Regions from separate parts of the Micromonospora sp. NPDC000442 genome, predicted to be linked through region 2. Evidence: riboswitches for the same ligand, from Rfam matches in the RefSeq annotation. Region 2 holds a riboswitch; each other region holds the start of a gene.

Region 1 (9,460 bases), on a different contig from region 2:
ACCTGCGACGAGCCGGTGACCGTACCGAATCCGCCGCCGCGTGCGGGCCTGCCGACGCCGGAGCAGGCACCCGGTCGGGCACCCCTGCTCCGGCTGCCGGAGAACCCGGCCTGACCCGGCTGGGCCGCCGTCAGATGGGCTCGCCCTGGGAAGGGCGGCCGGTGGCGTCGTGTGGCGTCCTCGCCCGGGGATCGTCGGCCGAACGCGCCTGGGCCGCGTCGTCCGCCCAGTCCCGTCCGCGCTTGTCGTCCTGTTCCCGCCGCTCACGTTCGGCGGCGGACTGCACGGGCTCGCGCTGGTGATGCGCCATGACGGTCCTCGCGATCTGTCGGCGGCGCCGGTGACGCCGGTCCGTCTGCGGTCGTCCGTCGGCTACCCGCCACCCCCCGGCGCAAACCCGCTCGCCGGGCGACCGGAGGGCGTGTTGTCGGCCGGGCCGGGTATCCGGGCGGGTGAGTCAGCCACTGGGGGGCGAGATGGACGTGCGCAGCGAAGCGGTGACGATCCCGGCGGGTGAGGTCCTGCTCCCGGCCGATCTGCTGGTGCCGGCCGAGCCGGTCGGTGCGGTGCTGTTCGCGCACGGCAGCGGCAGCTCCCGGCACAGCCCGCGCAACGTGGCGGTGGCTCACCAGCTCAACAGTGCCGGGCTCGGCACCGTCCTGGTGGATCTGCTCACCCCGGCCGAGGACGAGGTGGACGCGGTCACCGCCGAGCTGCGCTTCGACATCGGGCTGCTGGCCGACCGTCTCGCCGGGATCGTGGACTGGCTGGCCACCGAGCGGCCGTTCGGGACGACCCCGGTCGGCCTCTTCGGCGCGAGCACGGGGGCAGCCGCCGCGCTGGTCGCCGCGGCACAACGGCCGGATCTGGTACGAGCGGTGGTGTCCCGCGGTGGTCGTCCCGACCTGGCCGGTGCCGCGCTCGCCCAGGTACGCGCCGCCACGCTGCTCCTCGTCGGCGGACTGGACGAGCAGGTGATCACGCTCAACGAGCAGGCGCTCGGTGCGCTGACATCCCGGGCCGAACTGCGGGTGATCCCCGGCGCGACGCACCTCTTCGAGGAGCCCGGCACGCTGGACCAGGTCGCCGGGGCGGCGGCTGGCTGGTTCCACGACCACCTGCACCCGCAACCCGCCTCCGCCTAGGGCGCGCTCGCCGCTCCCGCACCCAGGTCGCTGGTCGGCGTGAGGTCGCGTTTGCGGTATGTCGGGCTATCCGGCCGGGCTGATGGCCCGACTTGCCGCAAGTTGTAAGGCGGGCCGGGGGTCGACCCCGCTGACCGTGAGGTCGCGTTTGCGGTATGTCGGGCTATCCGGCCGGGCTGATGGCCCGACTTGCCGCAAGTTGTAAGGCGGGCGGGGGGTCGACCCCGCTGACCGTGAGGTCGCGTTTGCGGCATGTCGGGCTCTCCCGCCGGGCTGATGGCCCGACTTGCCGCAAGCCGATGCCGAGCGCCGAGCGCCGAGTGCGGGGCGCCGAGTTCCGGGCGCTGAGTGCGGGGCGCGGGAGCCAAGTGCGGGGCGTCGGCCGCGTCAGGTGGGCTCGGGGGCGGGTCCGGGCGACGACGGTCCGGAGGGCGACGGTCCGGAGGGCGACGGTCCGGAGGGCGACGGTCCGGAGGGCGACGGTTCGGAGGGGGACGGTTCGGCGGGAGTGGTAGAGGGGCGGGACGGTGGCTTCGTCGATGGTGGCGAGTCCGATGGTGGGGGACCGGATGCCGGGTCGGCGGTAGCTGCGGCGGCCTGCCGTTGACGCTGCACGCTGTCGATGACCCGCCAGGCGACGGCCGTGATCGGGACCGCCACGAAGGCACCCGCGATGCCGGCGATGAGGGTACCGGCGGTGACCGCGAGCAGGATCACCACCGGATGCAGCCGTACCTGGCGCTTCATCACTAGCGGCTCCAGCAGGTTGCCCTCGATCTGCTGAACAGCGATCACGGCGGCCAGGGTGAGCAGGGCGGTGGTGGGCCCGTTGGCGGCCAGCGCCACCAGCACCGCGACCGCGCCGGCCACGGTGGCACCGATGATCGGCACGAAACCGCCGATGAAGGTGATCAATGCAAGCGGGAACGCCAGCGGCACCCTGAGCAGCACCAGCGCCAGACCGATACCGATGGCGTCGATGGCCGCGATCAACATGGTGCCCCGACTGTACGAACCGAGGGTGTGCCAGCCGATGCGGCCAGCCTCGGCGGCGATGTCCCGGTGGCGCCCGCCGGCCCGGCGCAGCGTCCAGTGCCACATCTCCCGGCCGTCCTTGAGCAGGAAGAACAGCAGCACCAGGGCGAGCAGGGCGGAGCCCACGACCTCTGCCACGGTGCGGGCGCTGGCGACCGGGTCCACCTCCTGCTGGCTGATCGCCTGGCGCATCTGGTCGAGCAGGCTGTCGAGCTGTGCGTCGCTGACCGGCAGGGTGGAGGTGACGAACTCACGGGTGCGCTCCAGCCCTTGACGCAGTTCCTCGCCCAACTCGCTGAACTGGTCGGCGGTCAGACTCCACACCAGCGCGCCGACGCCGCCCAGGATGCCGAGCAGGAGTAGGACGCTGAGCAGAGCGGCGAGCGCGCCCGGCAGGCGTAGCCGGCGCAACGCGAGTTGCACCGGATCGAGCAGCGCGGCGAGGAAGAGGGTCGCGGCCATGGCGATGGCCAGCGGGGTGACCAGCAGCGTGATCCGGGCCAGCAGGTAGAGCCCGGCGGAGATCACCACCAGGCAGGCGCTCCACATCACCGCGGAACGGACCAGCCAGGGCAGAGCGGCCCAGGTCTGGCGCGGTCCGGCGCCCCGGACCGCCGTTTCGTCGGGCGGGTTCCCGCCATCGCTTGCGACCACGTCGGCCCTCCTCAATGTCCGGCGAGGTCGGTACCCGATCGACGTCCCTCCGACACTAATTGCCGGAAACCGGGCCGGAGGGCGTTCGGCCTGCGAGACCCGACTCAGTACGCCGCGACCGGTGCCCGGCCGACGACCGCCGGGATCTCCCGGGTCTGCTCGGCAGCGCCGGGCGTGCTCAGCGGAAGGATCGACTCGCGCTCCTTCACCACCGGCAACAGTGCGGCGGCCGCTTCCTCGCGCAGACTGCGGGCCGCGGCGGCGGCGAGCTCCGCGGCCCGCCAGGTGGCCTGCTCCCGTTCCCGGGCCGCCCGCTGCCGGGCCAGGAGGTGGTCGCGTACCGCGCGGCGCAGCATCAACTCCTGCTCGACCGGGTGCAACCGGGGATCCCAGCCACGGTGCGCGAAGACATCGCTGAGCTGTTCCACCGACAGCTCCCGCCGCCAGTACGCGTCCAGGGCGGCCCGGTGCAGCCAGCGCTCCCGGTCGGCGTACTCGGCGGGGGTGCGGGCGGTCTGCGGCAGCGGCATGCCGGCGGCACCGGAGAGTCGGCGTACGTCCGCCTCCGCCGCCTCGTACGCCCGCCACGTCTGCTCGGCCTCGTCCTGCGCGGTGAGCCATTCGTCACGGCGGTGCCGGGCCGTGGTGTCGGCCCGGTCTGCGGCGACCGTGACCTCCTCGGCCCAGCGCTCCTGATCACGTCGGTGCTCGACGTGGTCGGACCGGCTCGGCAGTGCAGCCTCGCGGATGCGGGTGCCGGCGTCGAAGCGGAAGAGTCGAGGTCGCAGCAGCAGGCCGGTGACGGCGAGGGTCACCACGCCGAGCAGGCCCAGCCAGATGGCGGCGGCGCGGGGCGCGTCGAGCAGGACGGAGGAGAGTGCGGTACGCATCATCAACACCTCGCGGTCGGGATGAGTCGTCGACTGTGATGGACGCGGGTTGTGACGGCGGGCCGGGTACCCGGGGCACGGCTGATGCCGTTTCAGGTCAGCCGGATCGGGCTTGCCGGGTGGTCCCGGGATCACCGTGGCACTGGCGCGGCGAGGTCGGTTGGCCGCTGGACCGCCCTGGCGTCTGGCCGGTGGGGCGGCGGCGTCACCTGGCTCGATCGGTCGGCCGGACCGCCGTCGGTCAGCCGGTGGGTGGGCCGCGCCGGGTCGGCTCGCCCGCGCGGACGGCGGGTACCGGGGCGACGCGGTGATCGATCCGGGCGGTTTCGGCTGGCGTGGCGTCGGCACGGTCGGGCCGCAGCGTCGCGTCGGTCGACGGCTGCCGCCAACCCTGGCCGGCGTCGACTCCCTGGCCGGTGTCGATCGCCTGGGCGGGCTCGACGGTGGGCCGGACGGCGGGCATCGCGGTGGACGGCGAGCCGACGGCGACTGCGGCGCTGAGGGGTACGGCGGTGGACCGGGCCGACGGATCGGCCGCGACGGCCCCGCCGAGGCCGACGGCGAGCACCAGGGTCGCCAACGCCAACCGGGTCAGCTCACGCAGTGCGCACAGCATCGCCGGCCACAGTGGACGGGCGAACGCTGGCGACGGCACGGGATCCAACCTATCCCGCCGTCGGCGTGATCGCAGCGCCGCGATCGTTCGGGGCGGGTGAAGCGCGCCACGTCGTCCCCTCAGGACGACCGTCGGCTCAGCGGTCGGCGGTGCCGGTCACCTGCTCCTTGGTGAAGAGGGCCAGCAGGTCACCGACCTGGTGGTCGGCCTCCGCCGGGTGGCGGAACCGCCCGGCCGGGTTGAGGGTGTACTCGTTGCGTCGGCCCACCCGGGTGCGGTGCAGGTAGCCGCCCGCCTCAAGGTCCGCGACGATCGCCTGAGCGGCACGTTCGGTGACGCCGACCTCGGTCGCGACGTCGCGCAGCCGAGCGGTGGGGTTGCGGGCGATGGCGAGCAGGACGTGCGCGTGGTTCGTGAGGAAAGTCCAGTTCCGCGCGTTTTCCCGTCCGTCAGTGCTCGCCATGCCCGCCATCGTATGACCTGCCATTCGGATACCCCGGCTCGCGCCGTTGCCGGCCCCGGTTCGGCCGATCGCAAGCGTCGACTGATGCATGAAATGCATATCACGTATAGCTTGACGTGCGTTATGCCGCGTGTGACCGTGATGGCAGCCCGTGACCAGCGCCGGCCCGGGATGACCAGGCATTCCTCCCAGAGATGAGGTGCAGCCGGATGAGTCGACCCGGAACGCCCGGCCCGCAGCCCGGACCGGAACGCGAGCTGCTCACTGCGGATCTTCCGGGTGCCCCGCAGCGGGCCCTGGCCGAGCTGCTCGCCGGCAACCGGCGGTTCGTCACCGACACGCTGCGGCATCCCAACCAGAACGCCGGGCGGCGGGCCGCCGTCGCGGCCGAACAGCATCCCTTCGCGGTGATCGTCGGCTGCTCCGACTCCCGGCTCGCTGCCGAGATCATCTTCGATCGCGGGTTGGGCGACCTCTTCGTGGTCCGTACCGCCGGGCACACCGTCGGGTCGGAGGTACTGGGCAGCGTGGAGTACGCGGTGGCCGTGCTGCGTACGCCGCTCGTGGTGGTGCTCGGCCACGACTCGTGCGGCGCCGTCCAGGCGGCCCGCGAGGCACTGGCCACCGCCACCATGCCTCCCGGGCATCTGGGTGCGGTGGTCGACGCCGTGGTGCCGAGCCTGCACCGGGCACAGGACGCCGGAGTGCACGAACTGGACGGGATCGTGGACATCCACATCGCGCGGACCGTCGAGACGATGCTGGCCTCCTCCACGACCCTCGCGGCGGAGGTGGCTGCCGGGCGGTGCGCGGTGGTCGGCATGTCGTACCGCCTCGCCGCCGGTGAGGTGCGGGCGGTGGCCGCGGAACCCGCCGAACTCGGCGGTGCGATGGCGACCGCGCCCTGATCCGCGACCGACGACGACGTCCTGAACGACGAGGGCCGTCCCGCCACGGTTGGCGGGACGGCCCTCGGTGCGTCGCGTCGGGCGATCAGAGGAGTGACACGTGAACGTGGTCCGTGTGGTTGGACGGGCCGCTGTAGGAGCTCCAGCGCTCGGTCGCCGCGAACCAGATCTGCCGGTTCCAGATCACGTAGTAGACGCCCAGCCGGTCGGCGTTGCGGACCAGAAAGGCGGCCAGATTGTTGCCGTAGATCCGGGTGTCGTTGTTGTGCCACGGCCTGAAGCCGCTGTTCTGCAACGACCAGTCGCAGGCCCGGCCCTTGGGGTGCTCGAACTTGTCACCCGGGCGGAAGCAGCCGACGAACCGGTTGAATCCGGCCCGCTTGACCTCCTTGTACATGTGCAGCGTCCGGGGCGTGATGCAGCCCGACGTGGTGGGGTCGTTCTGGCTGCACGACTCGGGCTTCCAGCCGCCGTCCGAGGCCCGGTTCGGCGCGATCCGGGCCACCGGCGAGGTGGCGTCCACCAGCCCGCCGGTCAGGCCGACACCGCCGACCAGCCGGAGGGACTTCTCCGCCTCGCTCTTCTTGCGCGCCATGTCGTTGGTCAGCTTCTTCTGCTCGCGCACCTCGGCGTCGAGCGCGAGCTTGGCCTGCTCTGCGCGGAGCTTGATCGCGTTGACCTCGCCCAGCTTCTTGTCGTTGACCAGGTTCAGCTCGTCCAGTGCCGAAGCCCGGTCGATGAACGAGTCCGGTGCGCTGCTCTGCAACAGCATGGCGATCGCGCCGACCCGGCCCGTCCGGTACGACTGGGTGGCGATCTGGGCGACCTGTGGGGAGAGCGCGTCCAGGTCGGCCTGAGCGGAGCGGACCTCGACCGCCAGTCGGAGCTGGCGCTTCTTGGACTTCTCCAGCTTGGCCTTGGCCTTGGAGTAGTCCCGGGTGGTCGCCTCGATCAAGTCGTTGAGCATCGGCGGGTCGTCGTCGTGCTCCGCTGGTTTCGGGTCGTTCGGTGCGGCCGTCGCCGGCATCGGACCGGCGAATACGGCGAACGCGGCGAACACGGCCACCACGGGTGTCAACCAGCGGCGTAGGGGTGCCGTCACTGTTTTCCCTTCCATCGACCGCCGACCGGGTTAGCTGACGGGTTCGGGACGGAAGTGGCCCCTACCGCTTTCGCGGATTCACCCCACGTACCTGGGTTCCCGGCTCGCCTGACGGCGATTGGGCGGTGGCACCGCAGGCGCCGCTGCGCGCCTTCGGCGGTGACCGGCAGTGAGGTTACCCGACAGTCCATCTGTGCCTCTACGCCCCGAACCCGACGAGATGCGTCATTTCGTAATCGCTTTGAGTGACCAGCGACACGGTTACGAGCCGCATCGGCAGGGGCGGTCACGTTGAGGAGTGTCACCATGTGGTGTCCGTGCTCCTGTCCGGGTCGGGCCACCCCGAGGGGGTGGCGGGGGATGTGTTTCGGGTGGGTGGGGTGCTGAGGGCGCGGAGCGCCTCGGCCCGGTCCGTCGCCGGCCGGGGAACCACGGGGGTGGATCCACCACTGCGGACGCCGGTGTCGCCGCGCCCGGCGGTGGTGACCACCGCGGCCAGCGCGGTGGTCAGCGGTACCGCGGCGATCAGCCCGAGCGTGGCGACCACGCTTCGAACGATCTCCGTGGTGAGGAACTCGCTGGTCAGGATCTGCCCCAGCGCACGGGAGTCCGCGGTCAGCAGGAGCAGTAGTGGCAGCGAGGCGCCGGCGTACGCCAGCACGATGGTGTTGACCACCGAGGCGATGTGTGCCCGCCCGACCCGGGTGGCCGAGCGGTACAGCTCCCGGCGGGAGAGGTTCGGGTTGGCGTGGCGCAGCTCGTTGACCGCGGCGGCCTGGGTGACCGTGACGTCGTCCAGTACGCCCAGCGAGCCGATGATGATGCCGGCGAGCAGCAGGCCGTGCAGGTCGACGTCGCCGCGGAACATGGACAGGGTGGTGGCGTCCTCGCTGCCGAATCCGGTCAGGTGGGTGGCCCCGGTCGCGGCCAGCCCGAGCAGCCCGGTCAGTACCAGGCTGGCGAGCGTGCCGAGCACGGCCACCGAGGTCTGGGCGGATACGCCGTGGGTCAGGTACAGCACCACGAACATGATCAACGAAGCGCCGACGATGGCGACCGCGAGCGGCGGCTGGCCCGCGCTGATGCCGGGCAGCACGAAGGTCAGCAGGATGGCGAAGCTGGCGGCCAGGCCGCCCAGAGCGGCCAGGCCCCGCAGTCGCCCGAAGGCGACGATGGCGGCGGCGAAGAGTACGGCCAGCCACACCAGCGGCTTGCCGCGTTGGTGCTCGGCGATGTTGTAGGTGCTGACCGAGGGGTCCTCCGGATCGGTCAACGAGACCAGGATGATGTCGTCGTCGACGTCGACCCGGGGTGCCCCGGGCCCGGTCGGGATGGGCGTCTGCACCTCCTGCCCGGCGTCCGGTCCGGTCTGCACCCGGACGGTGACGGTGCCGCAGGGGCCGTCCGCGGCCGTCGGGGTGCCCTCGGGCACCGCCGGGTTGGGCGGGCAGGGCTCGCTGACCACCCGGGTGACCGTGCCGTGGTAGCGGGGAGTGTCGTCGGCGGCCTCGGGCCTCGGGGCGTCCCGGGGCCAGAGCACGATGGCGGCGACCAGGGTGGCGAGGAAGAGGGGGACCACCGTCACGACAAGGATCCGCCGCACCCCCGGTGGGGTGGGCGGAGCGGAACGGGTGTGGTCGGCGCCCATTCAGTGTCTCCCAACGATTTCAGGGCTGAGTACGTGTCGATGGGCGAGACGGTTCAGTGCCGCCGGACGACCGTGTCGAAGGGCAGCCTGAATGGCCTGAACGTGGCGGGGTGGCTGCGTACCGTGAGCTGTGGACCTACTCGCGACGGGCGTGCGGACGTGCGCCTGACAGCGACCTCGGGCCGCGAGGCACGGATTTCGGCTGGCCATCGTGTGCGAATGGTAACCAGCCGGACCTGCCGACGCCTGTCGTGCTGGTGCGTCGGCGGGTCGGGTCAGCCGCGCTTCATGAGCCGGCCCACGGCGGCCATCATCTCGGTCGCCATTTCGTCGGCACGCCCCTCGGCGGCACCTTCGTGCATGCAGTGCCGGGCGTGCCCGTCGAGCAGGCCGAGAGCGACCTTGTCCAGGGCGGCCTGGATGGCGGAGATCTGGGTGAGCACGTCGATGCAGTAGCGGTCGTCGTCGACCATCTTCTCGATGCCGCGTACCTGGCCCTCCACCCGGCGCAGCCGGGCGAGGAGTTGGTCCTTGCTGGCGGTGTAGCCACGGATCGGCGCGGGTGTGCTCATGCCGGCAAGGATAACCTACCCCGGGGGGGTATGGTACGGTCGATGCGACGGATACCCCCTATGGGTATGGGGTGGGTGCTTGGCCCGCCCTTCCGAACTGGTGAGGAGAGTTCCATGGTCAGCACGACGTACCAGGTGCAGGGCATGACCTGCGGGCACTGCGTCAACGCGGTCAGCACCGAGATCGGCGCGATTGAGGGCGTCAAGGACGTCCAGGTGGACCTGGCCGCCGGTCGGGTCACCGTCACCAGCGACCAGCCGCTGTCCGACGACGCGGTGCGTGCCGCCGTGGACGAGGCCGGATACGAGTTGGCCGGCGCCTGAGCCGGCCGGCGGGCAGAGACCGAGGGGTCAAACCATGAACACGGCGACGAAGCTGAGCGGCTTCGTGCTCGGCCTGGCGGCGGTGTTCGGCGCGGCGTACGGG
Region 2 (9,460 bases):
CCTGGGATCCCCGGCCCGGCCACTTCTACAGCGTCAACAACGTCAGCTGGTCGCTCTCCTGTGAATTGTTCTTCTACCTGTGCCTGCCGCTGGTGCTGCCGGCGGTGCGACGGGCCCGACCGTGGCTGCTGTGGGCCGTGGTGATCGCGGTGCCGCTGCTGATCCTGGCGCTCTGGCCCGGGCAGGCACTGGTGCCGGAGCCGGATCGCTGGTGGTTCGCCCAGGTCTTCCCGCTGGTCCGTTCGCTGGAGTTCTGGATGGGCGTGGCCGCGGCCGAACTCATGCTGCGGGGCCGCTGGCGGGGGCCCCGGCTACCCCTGGCCAGCCTGATCTTCGTCCTGACCTGGGTGGCGGCCTCCCAGTGGATCCGGGCCGAATTCTGGGCGGCGCTGTTGTCGGCGGCGTACGTCCTGGTGATCGCCGCGGCGGCCGACGCGGACGTGCACGGGCGACGCTCGCCGCTGCGCTCCCGGACGATGGTCTGGCTCGGCGAGGTCTCGTTCGCGTTCTACCTCGTGCACGTCTTCGTGATCATGACGATCCTGCGATCGACCGGCGACTGGGGCACCGGCCTGCCCGGCTGGTGGGGCCCGCTCGCGGTGATCGGATTCCTGCTGCTCACCCTGGGGCTGGCCGCTCTGTTGCACCGGTACGTGGAACAGCCGATGATGCGCCGCCTGGCCCCGTCCCGACCGCCGCGACCCGGCCAGCCGGGTGGTGGCGCGGCGTCCACGATGCCCAGCGGTGCGGCGCGAGCCACGAGATCGGGTGCGGCGGTGCGATCCGGGACCCCGGATGGGCCGGTGGTGGACGGGCTGCCACGCCAGCGGGTACCCGGTGGCGGTGTGGATTCCGCGGCGGGCGCGGAGCACGACCATTCCGTCCACGAAGGACGGTGAGTTGGAGGCATTCTGACCTGCGCGGATCGACGTGCATGCGCGACGCGCCGGGCGGTACGACACGCCCGACGACCGGTGCGTGCCGGTGGCTGTGGCGGTAGCGTGGTGAGGTGCTTCCCGTCGCGCCCGCCCGTCCTCTGTGGTGGTTGGCGCGCTGGGCCGCGCGGCTGCTGACCGGGCTCGCGGTCGCCGCCGCCTTCACCCTCGGCGCCTGGGCGCTGCCCGGCCATCCGGCTCCCGCCGACCGGCTCGTCGCCACGGCACCGCCGGTCGAGACCGCCGCACCACCCGCGTCCGCCGACTGGTACCAGGCCGCACCCCTCGACCTGGTCGGCCTGGTGACGCCGACCGCGCGGTGTGCCGGTGACTCAGCCGACCCGGCCGGGGCGTCCACGTTGCCGACCGAGCGTGCTGCCGATGATCACGCCGACCGGGCCGGGGCGTCCGCGACGCAGCCGGCGGCCTGTGGTCGGCCCGGGCTGACGGCGTTCGGCGGCGTCGCTGTGGGCGTCACGCGGGGGCCGGCGGCCCCGGTTGCGGGCGCCCGGGCGGCCCGCGCCCCACCGCACGCCTGATCCCGGCGACACCGCACGCCAAGCCTCCGGCGGCTGTCCCGTCGCGTCCGCACCGCTCGGTGCCGCACCCGCGCCGAGCACCTGCCAGCCCGTTGCCGCCAGCCGCGCCGTCGGGCTCGCCAGATCGAGCCGCGCCGTCGGTGCTCGCCAGAACGAGCGCGACCGCCCACACGAGCCCGAGACCGCGCGCAACGCCATCCGCGATCCACTGCCGGTACGGCCACCGGCGCCGTTCCGATCTCCCCGAGGTGCCGCCATGGAGAAGACCGTCCTCTACCAGTTCCTGATCGAGGTGCCACGCGCCGCCGCCATCTGGTCGGTCCTGCTCGTGCTCGCGCTGGGCGTACTCACCGTGTTGGTCGCCCGCCCGGAGCCGGCCGGGCCGGTGGAGAAACCCGCCGATGAGGACGCGGCCCGTGCCGCGATCGAGCAGGCCGACCTGAGCCGATACGCCGGGGAGGTGGCGGTCGCGGCAGCCGGCGCCGGGCAGAACGCCGAGCGACGGCGTACGGCCTGGCGGGTGGCCCAGGCGGAACTGGACCGCGCCTGGGCCGCGTACGACGAGGCGGAGGCCGCCGCCCGTCGGCTGGCCGGCGTCGCCGGACTGCCGACCCCGCGCACCCCCCGAACCCCGGCCGAGTACGCGGCCCGGGAGCGCTGGCTGCGCCGTGCCGCAATGGCCGCCCACTGGCGTGGTGACCTGACCGCCCGGCAGCTCAGCGACGTGCTGGCGCACCGGTCCGGTTGGGATCCCCGGCGTCACCCGGCGGAGCAGGAGGTGGTCCTCGCCCGAGTGGTACGCGACAACCGCCGGGCCGCCTACCGATCGGCCGCCGCGCGGGAGCGTGACCTGTGGCGGGCGGCGGAACTGGCCACCGAGGCGGCCCGCGCCCTCTCCGCCGAGGCGTACGCGGCCGCCGAGCGGCTCCGACCGAACCGACTGCCCGTTTCCGGTCGAGCCATCGTCGGGCGGCCAGACCCGGTCCCACGCTGGCGCCCGGCTCGACTCGGCTGAAATTCCGTGAGCTGAGTCACATCAGCCAGAAATTCGGTCACTGTTCGTAGGTGAGGTGATTACCGCATCAATCTCCGTCGAGATTGTCCACCGGCCGTCCGGTTGTCACCCGAAGGTGCCCCGAATGCCGTCACTCCCATTGAGCGACGCCAGTTCCCGGATACCCGAAAATCACCGCGCCGGATCATGTTTAAGCAGGTCAAGGCGGGTTGGCTTCGAGGTGGCCGGCCAGTAGTGTCAGCGCGTCCGGTGCGGTAACCGATCGCAGGAAGCGACGCCGTGCCGACCCGCTCAATCGTGATCTCACGAACCGGGGACCCACTGCACCACTGGGGTGAATCCGCGAGCTTCGGCACGCGGTAGGGCGTCTTCCCGCCCGAATCCGTCAGCTAACCCGGTCGGCGGTGACGGAAGGAGTACCAACCTCGTGCAGTCCGATGTGATCCCCCTGTTCCCCCGCCTCCACGGCACTGCGGTGCCCGTGCTCGCCGGCCCGACCGCCGCGAGCTGACCCCGGTCATCGCCACCGCCCGGGTTCTCCGGGCGTACCCCTGAACGGCCTGTCCCGCTCGCCCCGGGTGGTCGTCGGCGTCCTGATGCCGACCTGACCGCCGGAGCCGGTGTGCCGTTCTCCCCCTCAGCCCGTGGAGGAATCGTGAAGCACACCCTCTCCCGCCGGCTCCGCCGGCTGGTCAGCGAACGCCCCTATCAGCTCGTTGCCGGATCCGCCGTGGCCCTCGTCCTGGCCACCGGCACCGGCGCTGCCCTCGCCGGCACCGGGAACACCCCGGCACCCACGCAGGCCACGACCGCCGCCGAGCTGCGCGGGGACATCGCGGTGCCGCCGAGCCAGGACCAGGTCGCGGTAGCGCCGACGACCGCCGCACCCAGCAGTGCCGCGCCGAGCAGTGCCGCGCCGGCCAGCGCGGCGCCGGCCAGCGCCGCCGCCTCGCCGTCACCGAAGGCCACCGCGAACCCGGACCTGGTAAGCAAGAAGGCGGCACCGAAGCCGCCGGCCTCGAAGGTTCTGGAGTACGACCACCAGGCCCAGATCAACGGCTACTACTGCGGTCCCGCCGCGGTACGTAACGCCCTCAGCGCCGCCGGTGTCACCCGTAGCCAGGACGCCCTGGCCGGCCAGCTCGGCACCACGTTCGCCGGCACCAACTCGGCCGAGGACACCACCCGCGTCCTCAACGCCGTCGTCAAGGGCGACCCGTACGAGACCACGATGATCCGTGGCGGTGCGGCCACCCCGGCCCAGATGGACCAGCTCCAGGCGGACGTCGTCGCCGCCGTCACCGACGGGCGGGGCGTCGTGGTCAACGTCGCCGGCAGCGTCACCGACACCGACGGCCGCTGGCACTCCTTCCCCGGCGGCCACTACATCGCCGTGGTCGGCTACAAGGACTCCGGCCGGCTGGTGAGGATCGCCGACTCGGCGGACGCCTCGTACCCGTCGTACTGGCTCAGCACCATCGATCTGGCCAACTGGGCCGCCACCCGCGGCTACTCGGCCTGACCGCATCGTCCCGCTGCACCCGGAAGCCCTCGGCCCGCTGGCCGAGGGCTTCCGTTTCGGGTACGTCGGGCGTGTGGGCCGTGCTGTGTCGTCAGGTCGACGTAGCTCGGGTTCGTCAGGCGTGTGGGCCGTGCTGCTTCGCCAGGCCGACGAAGCTCGCCCAGGCGGCCGGGGTGAAGGCCAGCGTGGCGGCGTCGCGGTTCTTGGTGTCGCGGACCAGCACGATGCCGGGCAGGTTGTCGGCGACCTCCACGCAGTCGCCGCCGCCGGCACCGCTGCGGGTGGACTTGCGCCAGGTCGCGCCGTTCAGATCCATGGCTTCACAACATCCTTCATGCGCTCGATCGACTGGCGGCCGGACAGTGCCTCGTTGCGCACCGTCTCCCACCGGGACAGCAGGGCGCTCAGGTCGTCGTCCTTGTCGACCAGGACGCCGCCGAGTTGGGTTTCGAGATTACCCACCCAGCCGCCGTCCGCGCCCCTCGCCAGGATGAAGGGGCCGGTCAGTCCGATGTGCATGCCGACGCCGGTGGGCACCAGGTGCACGCTGATGTTGGGCCGGGTGGCCAGCGCCATGAGGTGGTGCACCTGCTCGACCAGCACGTCCTTCAGCTCCTCGTCGACCCGCCGCAGCACCACCTCGTCGATCACCGCGACGAGCTGGGGCGGGTCGTCCTGCTCCAGCACCGACTGCCGGGCCATCCGGTTGGCCAGCCGCCGCTCCACCCCCGCCTCGGTCAGCGCGGCGTCCGTCCGGATCACCGCGCGGGCGTACCGCTCGGTCTGGAGCAGGCCCGGCACCAGCGTCGGCTGGTAACAGCGGAGCTGCCGGGCGTTGCGCTCGGCCTCCAGGTAGGGCAGGAACCACGCGGGCTGGCGCAGCACCTCGGCCGTGCGCAGCAACTCCTCAAACATGCCCCCGGTCTCCAGGACCTCGTCCGCCCGCTTCGCGTACGGCCGGTCGAGCGGGCGGGTGCCCACCTCCACAGCGGAGACCAGGGACGCCGAATAGTTCGTCCGCCGACCGAATTCCTCCTGGTTCATGCCTGCGGCAGTGCGCAGCCGGCGAAGCTGCGTACGGATCAACTCATGCAGGTCGGAAGGCTGCTCGCGTTCCATGTCCCCTCCACCGGGTCAGTCAAGATCGCCAAGGGGCCACCCAGGGCTGGATCGGGGCACCCGGACCCCACCGTGGCCAGCGTCGATGCCTTCCGACCGTAGTGCCGTCCTCACCAGACTGTCACGCAACGGGGCCGCTCCCATCCACAGGGACGGGGCGGTTCTGTCCCGGGGCCGCCCGTGCGCCTTCCCCCGCGTCCGGGCGGCCCTTCCGATCGCTGACTGGGAGGTCGATGTGCGTACCCGGGTTGCCTGGTACCTGTGCCCGACGACGCTGTTGCCGGTGTACTCGCCGGGACGGCAGTCACTGCCGGAGTGCTCGTCAGGGCGGCAGTCGCTGCCGGTGTACTCGCCAGGGCGGCAGTCGCTGCCGGTGTACTCGCCACGGCGGCAGGAGCAGCGCGGCGCCCGGCTACCACCGCCTCAACCGCGCACCGGACAGTGTCCACTTCAGCGTGACCCGCAGTTGTCGCGGGGCCAGCAGGTGTCGCGTGACCCGCGGTTGTTGGGGCCGGCAGGTGTCGCGAGGCCGGCACGTGTCGTGGGGCCAGCAGGTGTCGTGGGGCCGGCAGGTGTCGTGGGGCCGGCAGGGGGACACAGGGTTGCCGCAGGATCAGCACGGTACGTACCTGCCGCAGCGGCAACGGGGTACGCACCTGCCGGAGTGGATGCGGGAGCCGACCCGGCCGTTGCCGATGCTGCGTCCGGGGCGTCCCGGTTGGTTGACGCCGGGGCAGCAGTGGCGGGCCAACGGGGGCCGGCGGTGACCGTGGGCCGGTCGGGTGCGATCACCACCCGACTCTTCGCTCCCGAGCGGGGTCCGCGTCCGCTGCGTCCGTACGCCTGTGACGCCGAGGTGCCGCACACTCCGTTGCGGCCGATGTGGTGCTGCCGGGCGGACGGGCAACCCTGGCCCTGCGGGCAGGCCAGGCTGCTGCTACGCGTCGAGTACGACGGGAACCTGCCCGGCCTGTGCATCTACCTGGCCGGCCTGATGTACGACGCCATGCGCGACCTCTACCACCTCAACCCCCACGACGCCCCCGAGCCCACCACCCTCTTCACCCGCTTCATAGCCTGGACCCGCCGCCCGACCTAGCGACCCCGTCGCCGCCCGACCGCCAAGGTTCATGCGGCGGCGAGAAACACGAGATCTTGGACAGTTTCCGTTATTCGCGAACGGAAACTGTCCAAGATCTTGGCGGATCGGCCGGCCGCCGCGGACCGCGAGGGGCGATCGGTGGTGGGGGCCGGGGCGATGGGCGGCGGATCGGGTCGGGTGCCGGGTTGGTTGGGGGCGCCGGGTGGAGTGGGGGGGCGCCGGGTCGGGTGGGGCGGCGGGTGGAGTGGGTGCGGTGAGTGAGTGGGTGGGGCGGTGAAGTGGGGCGGTGAGTGGGTGGGGCGGTGGAGTGGGGGGTGGGGTTGGGCGGGTGGGGGTGATGCGACGATCAGGGGTGACATTGACCTCGATGTCCGACACATGTGCGGGGGAGCCATGGGGGAGCAGGAGCCTTACGCGGGGCTGGCCACGACGTTCGACACGGCCGCCGAGCTGTACGAGCAGGCCCGACCGGGTTATCCGGAATCGTTGTTCGCCGACCTGGCCGCGACGACCGGCCTGGCGAGCGGGTCGGCCAGGGTGTTGGAGATCGGCACGGGCACCGGGCAGGCCACCCGTGGATTGCTGGCGCGCGGCTGGCAGGTGGTCGGCCTGGAACCGGGTCGGGAACTGGCCACTGTGGCGCGTCGCGTGCTCGCCGGCCAGGGGGACGTACGCGTCGTGGTGTCGCCCTTCGAGCGGTGGGAAGCCGGCGACCTCGCGCCGTTCGACCTCGTCTTCGCTGCCACGTCGTGGCATTGGCTGGACCCGGAGGTCGCCTACCGCCGGGCCGCCGAACTGCTGCGCCCCGGCGGTCATCTGGCGATCGTGGCCACCGAGCACGTGTCACCACCCGGCGGCGACGATTTCTTCCGACGGGTCGAGCGGATCTACGACGAGGTCGGCATGGGCGACGGGCAGGGCGGTCCGAAGCCACCCGAGGCGATCGCGGCCCCCGACGTGGCGGCGATGGCGGGCAGCGGGTTCTTCGCCCACCCGACCGTGCACCGTTACGTCTGGAGCCGCGACTACACCGCCGAGGAGTACCTGAGCCTGCTCTCCACGTACTCCGGTCACATCGCCGCCGCGCCCTGGCAGCGGCGGACGCTGTTCGACGGGATCCGGGAGCTGATCGCCGCGCGCCCGGCCGGGACGGTACGCAAGCACTACCTGAACATGCTCCAGATCGCCGTACGCCTCGACTGACGCCTGCTCTGTCAGCATGGCGACGTGCTGATCTACAAGATCTTGTTGCCCGGCGAATGGGCCGAGTTCCAGGCTGCCGGCCGGTTCGACGGCTCACCGTTCGATCGGGACAGCGGCTACATCCACTGCTCGTCGCGATCCCAACTGCCCGCCACGGCGGCGCGGGTCTTCGGCGACCAGCCGCAGCTTGTCATCGTCGCGCTCGACGCGTCCCTGCTCGGTGATGTGCTGCGGTGGGAGGACGCCCTGAACGGCGGGCCGTTCCCGCACGTCTACGCGGCACTGCCGGCGGAAGCGGTTCGTGGGATCTACGAGGTCGCGGGTGCGGCCCGGGTGGACGAGGACGTTCCAGCGACGGCGGGCGCGTGACGAGTAGTCCATCCGCGCCCGCCGTCGGGCGGTTCGGCCTCGTGGCAGTGCCGGCTCAGGGCATCAGCACCGTTCCCACTTGAGGTTGAACAGGGTGTCCACGTCACCCTCGGTCGTCGTCATGGACATGCTGACGTTCGAGCCGGCCGTGCCCGCGTCCACTCTCAGCTCGGTGTTGACGTTGAGTACCCGCTGTTGTCCGCACGGGACGTAGACGAGCACGGGGGCGACGTCCGAGGTGCCCCAGAAGCCGTTGTAGGGCCCGGTGAAGGTCGCGTCGGTGCGGCTGGTCTCGGACGAGCCCTGCCAGTAGTAGGTCGTACGCTGGCGACCTGTCGCGCCGGTGGGGATCCGGGCCCGGCCCCGGTAGTCGGCGGCGGCGACGGCGATGGTCCACCCGGCCGGCACGTTGACGAGCACGCCGAGCTGGCAGTTCTTACGGCTGTCGGTGACGTCGACGCCCCGGCCGGCGGTTGCGACGAAGTCGTAGTACCGGATCCGGAAGCCGGTGTTGTCGGGATGGGCCACCACCCGGGCGGTGCCGGGCGAGCAACCGGAGCCGTTGGCTGCCACCACCTCGACGGTGATCTCGCTGTCCGGTGCAGCGGTGGAAGCGGATGGAGCGGCGTGGGCCGGTGTGGACAGGGACAACGCGAGAACCGTGCCGATTACGGCGAAGATCCCGTTTCTCGCGCCGACGAGGTTCTTTGTCATTCCGTTCCTCTCGGATGCAGTTGATGTTCACCGAATTCAACGCGTGTTTCTTCGCCGAACGGCCGTGAGGCTCTGCGCGTACCGGCCCGTTGTGGGTGGCGGAGAGTGGTGGGTGTAGAGCACTCGGATGGCGTTCTGCGAGAGGATGCTAGCGATGCGGAACGAGGCTCGCAAGCATCAGCCTACGTCTATGTGATCCATTGCTGGCGGGTGCTTGATCGGAATTGCCACACGCGGAGATCAACCTCTATAACTGTTGCTGCGTAAGGGGTATGTGCCTGATCGACTGGCGGCCCGGGTCGAAGCTTCGCCGTGATCTCCACCCTGTGGGACGGCACAATGTCGCCAGACCAAGCCGAATAATATTCGGCTCGAAGTTGGTAGTCGCGAAATTGAAATTACGTTGACATCCATCTATGTCTGTACGTAGCTTGTTCCGCATGTGGCGTCGTTTCCTGTACCGGAGGAGGATTCATGCGTAAACTGCTGACGCGGGGCGGCGTGGTGCTTGCGCTACTCGCTTCATCGTTGACCGTGGGGGCGCCGGCGTCCGCTAAGGGAGTCATGGATGATCCGCCCACCGACAAGGTCGTGATCGACCTCGTCGCGATGGCCGGCTCCGGGTGCCGGCCCGGCACTGCCGATGTCGCGGTCTCCCCGGACAACACCGCCTTCACCACCATCTACAGCGACTACCTGGTCCAGGCGGGTCCGGGCATCCCGGTCACCGACGGGCGCCGGAACTGCCAGCTCAACGTGCTGGTTCACGCCCCGGCCGGTTACACCTTCGCGATCGTCAAGGTGGACTACCGCGGGTACGGGCTGCTCAACCCGGGCGCCGTCGCCTCGGCGCGGGCGAACTACTACTTCCAGGGCATGACGCAGAGCACCTTCAGCAACCACCCGATCCCCGCCCCGCTCGACGACAACTGGATGGTGAGC
Region 3 (9,460 bases), on a different contig from region 2:
CCGCCTCGCCGGGCGGGAAGCGACGGGCCGGCGGCATGTTCATCCCATCGGTGATCACCACGCCCTGGAAGCCGAGTTCCCCGCGCAGCACCTCGGTGAGCAGCTTGTACGAGAAGGTGGCGGCCACACCCGGGTCGACCGAGCGTACGTCTAGGTGAGCGGACATCACGGCCAGCGCGCCGGCCTCGATGCCGGCGGTGAACGGCGGCCACGCCTCGGCCGCCAGCTTGCCGCGGGACTGGGAGAGCCGGGGCAGGTCCTTGTGCGAGTCGACGGCGCTGTGACCGTGGCCCGGAAAGTGCTTGAGAGTGGCGGCCACCCCGGCGGTCTGCAGCCCGCGTACCGCGCCGCCGACCTGGTCGGCCGCCCGCTCAGGGTCCGAGCCGAACGAGCGGGACCCGATGACGGTGCTGCGGGTCACCAGCACGTCGGCCACCGGCGCGAAGTCGACGTTGATGCCCATGGCGGTCAGTTCGGTGCCGGCGGCACGCCAGGCGGCCTCGGTCAGGTCCGGGTCACCGGCGGCTCCGGCACCGAGCGCGCTGGGCAGCATGGTGACCCCGTCGGTGATCCGGGTGACCACCCCGTACTCCTGGTCGGTGCCGATCAGGAAGGGTGCCACACCGGCGGGCAGCCGCCCGGCGGCCTCGCGCAGCCCGGTGGTGAGCCCGCGGACCTGCTTCGGGTTGTCGACGTTTGTGGTCTCCTGGTTGCCCTGGGTGGGGTCGTCCGCGCTGAAACCCACCAGGATCAGCCCACCGAGGCGGTACTTCTCGATCATTTCGGCAGGTGTGTCCACCCCGGCCAGCGTCCGGTTACCGGCCGCCGAACCGGCCGACACCTTCGTCGCGTGGTCGCCGTACGCGTACGGCATCAGCACCTGGCCGACCAGGTCCTCGTCGGCGAGTTCGGCGACGAGAGCGGCGGCCAGGGTGGCCGGGTCCTCGGGTGGGACGCTCGACGGCGGCGCGGGCTCCGTGACCGGGGCCGAGGCGGGGCCCGCCGAGGGGCGTTGGCCGGCCTCGGAACAGCCGGCGACGAGCAGCGCGGTCACCAGGACGAGCGCGGCGGCGACGCGCCGAGGGGTAGTCGACACGCGGACCATCCCACCAGTTCACCGCGTACCGGGCAACTCGACCGCTGCCCGCGCGACCGGGTGGACCTGCCTATCCGACCCGGGTGAGCAGGGTCACCGGTGCGCCGTCCCCGGCGTGGCGGTACGGCTCCAGTTCGGCGTCCCAGGCGGTGCCGAGCGCCTTGTCGAGGGCATGCGCGAGGGCCTCCGGCGCCCGCGCGCCGGCCATGATGCTGCGCAACCGGTCCTCGCCGAGCTGGATGTCCCCGGCGGCGCCCACGGTCGCCCGGAACAGACCCCGGCCCGGCACGTGCATGAAACGCTCACCGTCGACCCCCGGACTGGGCTCCTCGGTGACCTCAAAACGGATCATGGGCCACTGCCGGAGGGCAGCGGCCAACTCGGCGCCCGTTCCAGGGCGACCGGACCACCCGCACTCGGCCCGGCGGGCGCCGGGATCGACGGGCTGAGCCGTCCACTGCAGGTTGACCGGCGCGGCGAGGACGCGCGCGATCGCCCACTCGACGTGCGAGCACACGGCGAGCGGGGTCGAGTGGACGTATACGACGCCACACGTTGGCACGGTGACCTCCCGGAGTGCGAGGTGCGTCTTCCCCTACGACCTCGCCCGATCCGGGCTTGTGGAACACATGATGACTGGTGTGACGGATGGTACGCCAGAGAATCGGAAAATCCGCCGCTCGGAATACCCGGACAGGTGACCGCGGTTCCACCTCGTGACGCCGCGATGACCAGCCGGCATCGTGGGTCGTGTACAGTTCCATCGGCGGCCTGTGCCGCGTAAGCCTCCGCGGGTCTCGCCTTCGACGGCGCCCGCAACAGCCCCCGGACGTTCCGTCCTCCGTACGTCTTGCAAGGAGTACCTCCGTGGCGAGCAACACCTCTAAGACCGCGCGCGCGTCAGTCCGGGCCGGCCAGGCTGGCCAGGGTGGCGCCCTCAGCGTGCTGGGCGAGTTCAAGTACGTCATCCCGCTCAACGGCGGCAAGCACGCCTACGTGCGGAACCTGACCAACGGCAGGACGGCGCACCTGCGCACCGACTCCGAGGCCTTCATCGAGGAGATCCGGGTGCTGGCCGCTGCCGGCCACGCCGCCAAGATCCGGGCCGAGCTCAACGGTCTCAACGCCGCCCACCCGGGTGACGGCTGGGACGCCACCGAGAAGCGCCTGGTCGAGGCCGGCGTCTTCGAGTCCTGATCGGCCGAGGGCGGCGCGCCCTCTCCGTACCACCTGTGAACGCCCGTCGGGTCGCGCCCGGCGGGCGTTCACCGTTCGCAGCGACGGCCGGAGAACTCACGGCCGCTGCGGCCGGCCCGGTCTGTCAGGTCCGTTCCGGCGGATCCAGCAGGGCGACCTCGCCGGTGGCGAGGTCGTAGAGGGCCCCGGCGACGGCGACCCGGCCGGCGGCGACCGGCGGCGCCAGCCTCGGGTCGGCGCGCAGTGCGGCCACGGTGCGGACCACGTGCCGGCGGACCGCGAGGGGCAGCAGGTTCGGTTCGTCCATCCCCACCTCGGTGACCGCCGGCGCGATCCGGTCGACCAGATGGGCCAGCGCACCGGCCGGACGCCGGCCGGTACGCAGCGAATCGACGGTCGCCTGCACCGCGCCGCACCGCTCGTGGCCCAGCACCATCACCAGCGGTACGCCCAACACCTCCACCACGTACTCGATCGAACCCAGCACCGCCCGGTCCAGCACGTGCGCCCCGGTGCGGATGACACAGATCGAGCCGAACGTCTGGTCGAAAATCGCCTCCAACGGCACCCGCGAGTCGATGCAGCCCAGCACCACGGCGTACGGCTGCTGGTCGCCGGAGGCGGTGGCGGCCGCTGCGGTCACGTCGTGGCCGTGCACCGGCTGCCCGCTGACGAAGCGCCGGTTACCGGCGAGCAGTTCGGCCAGGGCCGCGCGCGGGGTGCCGCCGCGGGCCTGGCCGGCGAGCGCGGAGCCGGCGGGTACTCCCCCCGTGGATGCCATCTCCTAAGCCTGGCCGGGCCGTCGCCCGGACGGAGCCGATCGACGAGATCTTCTCAACACCCGGGTTGGCGTGTTGTCATGGCGGGTAGCCGGTGTTACCACCGGGTATCCCCGGTGTTACGCATCCGTGCGCCGTGGGGAGGTGGCGATGCCGGAGCCGACCGAGGTACGGCTGGGCGACGACGTACGCCTGCACGTGGAGACCACCGGCCCGACCGACGCCGAGGTGACCGCCGTGCTGCTGCACGGCTGGACCCTGGACGGACGCAGTTGGCACCGGCAACTCGCCGCCCTCCGCGAGACGTTCGGCTCGGTCCGGGTGGTCACCTACGACGCGCGTGGTCATGGCCGGTCCAGCTGTATGGCGCTGCCCACGGCCACCCTGGCCCAACTCGGTGACGACCTGGCCGCGGTGCTGGACACGGTGGCGCCCACCGGCCCGGTGGTGCTTGTCGGTCACTCGATGGGCGGCATGACAATCATGGAGTACGCGCACCGCCACCCGGGCCACTTCTCCCGACGCACCGCCGGTCTGGTCTTCGTCTCCACCACCGCCGAGGGGCACACCCACACCGTCTACGGCCTTTCTCCCCGGATCGCCCGGATCATCCGGCTGGCCGAAACCACCGGAGCCGGGGTCCTCGCCCGCTGCGGCGCCTGGCGACCGCCTCGGGCCCTGCTGCGCGCGCTACGCCCGAGCATCCGGTGGATGCTCTTCGGCGACCGTTGCGACCCCACGGACATCCGACTGGTCACCTCGGCGGTGGCCCGCGCCTCGCTCCGGTCGATCGGCGGGTTCCGGGCCTCCATCGGCACCCAGCACCGGCTGGCGACGCTCACCGCGCTGGCTCACCTGCCGGCGGCGGCGCTGGTCGGCGACCGGGACCGGCTCACCCCGCCGCCGTGCGCGGAGTCGATCGCCGCCGCGCTACCCGCCACCGAGCTGACCGTCTGTTCCGGTGCCGGGCACATGCTGATGATGGAGCGGCCGGAGGAGGTCAACGCCGCCCTGGCCGGCGTGTTGCGCCGGGTCCTCGATGACCTCCCGGCCGGGCAGCGCGTCCTCGGCTGACCGCCACCCGCTGCGGCCACGGTGCCCTGCCGCCGGGTCCGTCGCAGGTCGGCGAAGATCCGGGGGAAGCGCCCTGGGACGCGGGGCGTAATCTCGTGCGGTTGGCCGGGCGGCGTCACGAGGAGAGCGAGCGGTGGACCAGAGCACCCTGGATCAGGAGATCGCCGCCGAGCAACGGCATCTCGACCGGGTGTACGCGCGACTGGCCGAGCTGCGCCGATCCGCGGTTCGTGCGGAACGGGAGGGCTACCGGCTCGCCCGGGTCGGCAACTTCGGTGCGCTGGTCGAGCGCGACGCCATGGTCTTCCACGCCGCGCAGCGACGCCACCTGCTCGACGCCGAGTACGAGGGGCTGGTCTTCGGCCGGCTCGACCTGCGTGACGGGCAGACCCTCTATGTCGGGCGACTCGGTATCCGCGACGAGGACGCCACCACCCTGGTGGTGGACTGGCGGGCCCCGGCCGCCGCCGCCTTCTACCAGGCGACCCCGGCCGAGCCGCTCGGCGTCGTCCGGCGCCGGACGATCCAGTCCAGCGGTGAGCGGGTCACCCGGATCGAGGACGACCTGCTGGACCCGGACGCCGCCCCACCGGACATGCCGGTGGTCGGGGACGGTGCGCTGCTGGCCACCCTGTCCCGAACCACCGGTCGGGGCATGCGGGACATCGTGGCCACCATCCAGCGCGAGCAGGACGAGGCGATCCGCTCCCCCGGCTCGGGGGTCACCCTCGTCTCCGGAGGCCCGGGCACCGGCAAGACGGCGGTGGCGCTGCATCGCGCGGCGTACCTGCTCTACGCCGACCGCAGCCGGTATGCCGGCGGCGGCATCCTGGTGATCGGCCCCTCCTCGGTTTTCGTCGAGTACATCGCCTCGGTGCTGCCGTCGCTGGGCGAGGACACCGCCACCCTGCACTCGCTGGGCAGCCTCTTCCCCGGGGTGATGGCCACCCGCACCGACCCACCCGAGGTGGCGGCGGTCAAGGGGTCGCTGCGGATGCGCCGGGTGTTGGAACGGGCGGCCCGGGACGCGGTGCCCGACTCCCCGACCGAGTTGCGCCTGCTGTACCGGGGCACGCTGCTGCGACTGGAGCGGGCCGAACTGGACGCCATCCGGGAGCGCGCGCTGCCCCGCGGTGCCCGCCGCAACGAGGTGCGTCGGGCCGGCTTCGACGGCGTGCTCGCCGGGCTCTGGGCGCAGGCCCGCCGGCTGGGCATCGCCGGGCTGCCCGAGCAGCGCGCCTTCGAGGACGAGCTGATCGACCGGACGGACTTCCGTGACTTCCTGAAGGCGTGGTGGCCACGGCTGCATCCGCGGCACGTGCTCGCCTGGTTGGCCGATCCGCAGCGGCTGCGCCGGTACGCCGGCGGCCTGCTCTCCGGCGCCGAGATCCGGCTGCTCGGTGCGGCGTACCGGGGGCTGGCCCAAGACGGCCCGTCCGTCGCCGACGTCGCGCTGCTGGACGAGTTGGACGCGCTGCTCGGCAAGCCGATGCGCCCCGCCAAACGGAAGCGGGACCCGTTCCAGCTGGCCGGCGGGGTGCGCGAGCTGAGCACCTTCGCCGACCGGCAACGGGCCGCCCGGCAGGCCGCCCGGGAACGGCCCGAGGACTATCGCGACTACGCCCACCTGGTGGTCGACGAGTCCCAGGACGTCTCACCGATGCAGTGGCGGATGGTCGGCCGACGCGGGCGGCTGGCGTCCTGGACGGTGGTGGGTGACCCGGCACAGACCGCCTGGACGGGGGATCCACAGGAGTTGGCCCGGGCCCGCGACCAGGCGCTGGGTCGCCGTCGGCGGCACCGGTTCACCCTCACCACGAACTACCGCAACTCGGCGGAGATCTTCGCGGTGGCGGCGGCCGAGATCCGGCGGGCGTACCCGGATCTCGCGTTGCCCACCGCAGTCCGTTCCACCGGGATCGATCCGGTCCAGCTCCAGGTGCGGGCGCCCGAGTTGGAGACCACCGTCGTGACGGCCGTCAGCGCCCTGCTCGGCGAGGTCGAGGGCACCGTCGGCGTGATCACGCCGGTGCCCCGCCGGGACCAGGTCGCGGTCTGGCTGGGGGCGCTGGGCGGGGAGCGGTTGCAGGTGGTGACGAGCCTGGAGGCCAAGGGCATGGAGTACGACGGTGTGGTGCTGGTCGCCCCGGCCGAGATCCGGGCGGAGCCCGGCTCCGGTGTCCGTACCCTCTACGTCGCGCTGTCCCGGGCCACTCAGCGGTTGACCACCGTCGACCCGACCGGTTGAGCCCGAGCACCGCGAGCCACCCGACGATTGCACACATAGCGATGTTGGCATAGCTCCGTCCCCGGCCCGGCGGACGACGCAAGGTGTCTGGGTGGGTGCCGGCCATGACCACCACCATGCTGCGGTGTCGAACGCCGCGCACCGCCACTCCGGCCGGCTGTGGGCAGCATTCGCCCTGCTCAGCGCGCTGACGCTGGTCGAGGCAGCCACCGCTCTACGGACCGGTTCGCTGGCCCTGCTCTCCGACGCCGGGCACATGTTCACCGACGTGCTGGGCATCGGGATGGCTCTCGCGGCCGTGGCCGCCACCCGACGGGCCGACACCGACCCGCAACGCACCTTCGGGCTCTACCGGCTGGAGGTGCTCGCGGCCCTGGCCAATGCGGTACTGCTCTCCGGCGTCGCGGTGTACGTGCTGGTCGAGGCGGTACGCCGGTTCGGCGATCCACCCGAGGTGCTCGCCGGCCCGGTACTGGTGGTGGCGGCCCTCGGCCTGCTCGCCAACATCGCCGCGTTCGCTCTCCTGCGCCCGGGGGCGCGGGAGAGCATCAACCTGCGCGGTGCCTACCTGGAGGTGCTGGCGGACCTACTCGGCTCGCTGGGCGTGATCGCGGCCGCCCTGCTGATCGCCGTGACCGACTGGTGGTGGGCCGACCCGCTGGTCGCGGTGGCGATCGCCACGTTCATTCTGCCCCGGACGTGGCGCCTGGGCCGGGCGGCGGTACGCATCCTTGTCCAGGCCGCGCCGGAACACCTTCAGGTCACCGCGGTGTACGACCGGCTGGCCGCGGTGCCGGGCGTGGCCGGCGTCCACGACCTGCACGTCTGGACGTTGACCTCCGGCATGGAGGTCGCCTCGGCGCACCTGACCGTCAGCCCGGGCGCCGACGTCGGCGCCGTGCTGGCAGCGGCCCGCTCGGCGCTGCACGAGGACTTCCAGATCGAGCACGCGACACTGCAGGTCGAGCCGCGATCGGATCCGGGGGACTGCGGGGCGGCGCGGTGGTGACCGGAGCAATCGACCGGAAAGGGGTTATCGTCCGCTTTTGTTCTGGTCTACTAGTCAACAACTGAACACCAGCGGTAACAGCAGCTGCACCGGTCACATGGGCACCGGTAGGCTCGGACCCGGCCTCCGCCAGGCGGCGCCCACCGGTGCCGGCGGCGGCCGCCGCCTAATCGCCCGCCAGGGCGAACCGGGGAACCATGTTCCTGGGGTGTATCCGCGTCAGCGGTAGGGATCTTCCGTCCCGAACCCGTCAGCTAACCCGGTCGGCGGCTGACGGAAGGAAATGTGCATGCCAGCAGTGGCAACGGTAAGACCGGCCGCCCGTACGGCGGCCCTGATCGCCGCCGCGCTCGCCCTCACCCTCGGCGTCGCGCTGGCCCCCTTCACCCAAGCCGTCGCGGCACCGCAGCAATTGCGGGCGGCAGCTCCGGGCGATGTGGACGACGAGGGTGGCACCCCGGCACTCCGGGCTCAACTGGAGGCCGCCAGCAAGGGCTACCTCGACGCCAAGACCGCGCTCAACCGCTCGGTGAAGCGTCAGAAGCAGCTTGCCGAGCAGCTCAAGACGACCGAGAGCCAGGTCGCCGAGCGCGGCACCAAGGTCGCCGAGATCGCCGCGCAGGCGTACCGCACCGGGCGACTGGGTGCCGCGTCGGCGCTGCTCAACAGCGGTTCACCGGCCGGTTTCATGGACCGGGCGGCGGCGCTGGACGTGGTGGCCGCCAACGAGGATCGCGCACTGCGCGAGCTCCAGACCGCCAGAGACGAGGTCGGCGCCACCAAGCAGGCGCTGGACGCGGAGATCCAGGAACAGCGCAAGCAGGTGGCCGTGATGGCCAAGCGCAAGGACCAGGCCGAGCGGGCGTTGACCGTGTCCATCGAGCGGGACGAGGCGGCCGAGCGGGCCAGGGCCGCCGAACGGGCCGCCCGGTCACCGTCGCGCAGCAGCGGGTCGAGCCCCACCGCCAAGCCCGCTCCCCGTAACTCGGACGGGTCATGGCCGTCGGAGTCGTGCAGCGTCAACGACCCGACCCCGGCCAACGGCTGCATCACCCCACGCACCCTGCACGCGCTGAAGCAGGCCAAGTCGGCCGGCTTCACCCGGTACGTCTCCTGCTACCGCTCCGGCGGCTCGGGCGAGCACCCGAAGGGCCGGGCCTGCGACTTCGCGGCCCAGAAGAACGGCTTCGGTGGGGACGCGACCGGTGGCGACCGGTCCTACGGCAACAACCTGGCGGCGTACTTCGTCAACAACGCCGACCGGCTCGCGGTGCTCTACGTGATCTGGTACAGGCAGATCTGGCTGCCCAGCAGCGGCTGGAAGTCGTACAGCGGCGCCCGGGGTGACCCGTCCAGCGACCACACCAACCACGTCCACCTGTCGGTGTACTGAGTCCATCGTCGCGCCGGGTGAGCCGCTCTTCACGAGCGGTTCACCCGGCGCTGCGTTTCCACCGCTGGGCGGCGGGGCACCGTCCCTTCGGCGCGCGTTGACGCGTCTCCTTGGTTACCGTCGTACCAGGAAGCGGTATTTGTCCGCTAACGGGAGGGACGCCCCATGAACGAGCGAATCGCCAGGCGCGACGGCGGTACGGACAACGGGGAGCGGTCATGAGCGACCGCGTCATGATCTTCGCCCCGACCCCGCTGCTGACCGTGACCATCGACCAGCCGAGCGACGCGCCGGAGCTGCACCTGCACCCGGGCGGGCAGGGGGTGTGGCAGGCCAGGATGGTGCTGTCCCTCGGCGTCGACGTGGTGCTCTGCGCGGCGCTCGGCGGCGAGGTCGGGCAGGTACTGGAGCCGTTGCTGGTCAGCGAGGGAGTCGACCTCAAGGTGGTGGCCCGCGACTCCGGCGGCACCGGCGGGTACGTGCACGACCGCCGCGAGGGAACCCGTCGGGAGATCGTCGACGTGGTCGGCCAGCCGTTGAGCCGGCACGAGCTGGACGAGCTGTACAACCTCGCACTCGGCGAGGGCTTGCGCGCGCCGGTCAGCGTATTGAGCGGGCCGAACCATCCGTCACTGGTCCCGGCCGACCTCTACCGGCGCTTCGC

What was found. A riboswitch is a leader RNA that binds a small molecule or an ion and turns the genes downstream of it on or off. The one in region 2 is predicted to bind cyclic di-AMP.
Positions count from the first base shown of each region.
Region 1: linked by a shared signal. The riboswitch ahead of ACFY2A_RS00170 (hypothetical protein) and the one ahead of ACFY2A_RS04285 (C39 family peptidase) in region 2 are both predicted to bind cyclic di-AMP.
Region 3: linked by a shared signal. The riboswitch ahead of ACFY2A_RS20195 (coiled-coil domain-containing protein) and the one ahead of ACFY2A_RS04285 (C39 family peptidase) in region 2 are both predicted to bind cyclic di-AMP.

Region 1 covers NZ_JBIAYZ010000001.1:33,784-43,243, reverse strand. The annotation lists gene ACFY2A_RS00210 (glycoside hydrolase family 65 protein) at 1-114, shown strand, start outside; gene ACFY2A_RS00205 (hypothetical protein) at 131-310, opposite strand; gene ACFY2A_RS00200 (alpha/beta fold hydrolase) at 477-1,145, shown strand; gene ACFY2A_RS00195 (AI-2E family transporter) at 1,533-2,834, opposite strand; gene ACFY2A_RS00190 (hypothetical protein) at 2,939-3,724, opposite strand; gene ACFY2A_RS00185 (hypothetical protein) at 3,966-4,379, opposite strand; gene ACFY2A_RS00180 (MarR family winged helix-turn-helix transcriptional regulator) at 4,477-4,812, opposite strand; gene ACFY2A_RS00175 (carbonic anhydrase) at 5,013-5,711, shown strand; gene ACFY2A_RS00170 (hypothetical protein) at 5,797-6,813, opposite strand; cyclic di-AMP (ydaO/yuaA leader) riboswitch at 6,817-6,948, opposite strand; gene ACFY2A_RS00165 (YibE/F family protein) at 7,115-8,461, opposite strand; gene ACFY2A_RS00160 (metal-sensitive transcriptional regulator) at 8,737-9,033, opposite strand; gene ACFY2A_RS00155 (heavy-metal-associated domain-containing protein) at 9,148-9,357, shown strand; gene ACFY2A_RS00150 (hypothetical protein) at 9,392-9,460, shown strand, end outside.
Region 2 covers NZ_JBIAYZ010000002.1:344,938-354,397, reverse strand. The annotation lists gene ACFY2A_RS04300 (acyltransferase family protein) at 1-899, shown strand, start outside; gene ACFY2A_RS04295 (hypothetical protein) at 1,010-1,474, shown strand; gene ACFY2A_RS04290 (hypothetical protein) at 1,731-2,489, shown strand; cyclic di-AMP (ydaO/yuaA leader) riboswitch at 2,768-2,908, shown strand; gene ACFY2A_RS04285 (C39 family peptidase) at 3,145-4,011, shown strand; gene ACFY2A_RS04280 (DUF397 domain-containing protein) at 4,127-4,327, opposite strand; gene ACFY2A_RS04275 (Scr1 family TA system antitoxin-like transcriptional regulator) at 4,318-5,130, opposite strand; gene ACFY2A_RS04270 (hypothetical protein) at 5,733-5,897, shown strand; gene ACFY2A_RS04265 (hypothetical protein) at 5,894-6,229, shown strand; gene ACFY2A_RS04260 (class I SAM-dependent methyltransferase) at 6,626-7,435, shown strand; gene ACFY2A_RS04255 (DUF952 domain-containing protein) at 7,460-7,804, shown strand; gene ACFY2A_RS04250 (DUF4360 domain-containing protein) at 7,868-8,518, opposite strand; gene ACFY2A_RS04245 (DUF4360 domain-containing protein) at 8,993-9,460, shown strand, end outside.
Region 3 covers NZ_JBIAYZ010000012.1:95,219-104,678, forward strand. The annotation lists gene ACFY2A_RS20160 (glycoside hydrolase family 3 protein) at 1-1,105, opposite strand, end outside; gene ACFY2A_RS20165 (DUF3145 domain-containing protein) at 1,167-1,658, opposite strand; gene ACFY2A_RS20170 (hypothetical protein) at 1,964-2,293, shown strand; gene ACFY2A_RS20175 (carbonic anhydrase) at 2,418-3,074, opposite strand; gene ACFY2A_RS20180 (alpha/beta hydrolase) at 3,223-4,146, shown strand; gene ACFY2A_RS20185 (HelD family protein) at 4,280-6,394, shown strand; gene ACFY2A_RS20190 (cation diffusion facilitator family transporter) at 6,486-7,403, shown strand; cyclic di-AMP (ydaO/yuaA leader) riboswitch at 7,557-7,688, shown strand; gene ACFY2A_RS20195 (coiled-coil domain-containing protein) at 7,693-8,796, shown strand; gene ACFY2A_RS20200 (1-phosphofructokinase family hexose kinase) at 9,015-9,460, shown strand, end outside.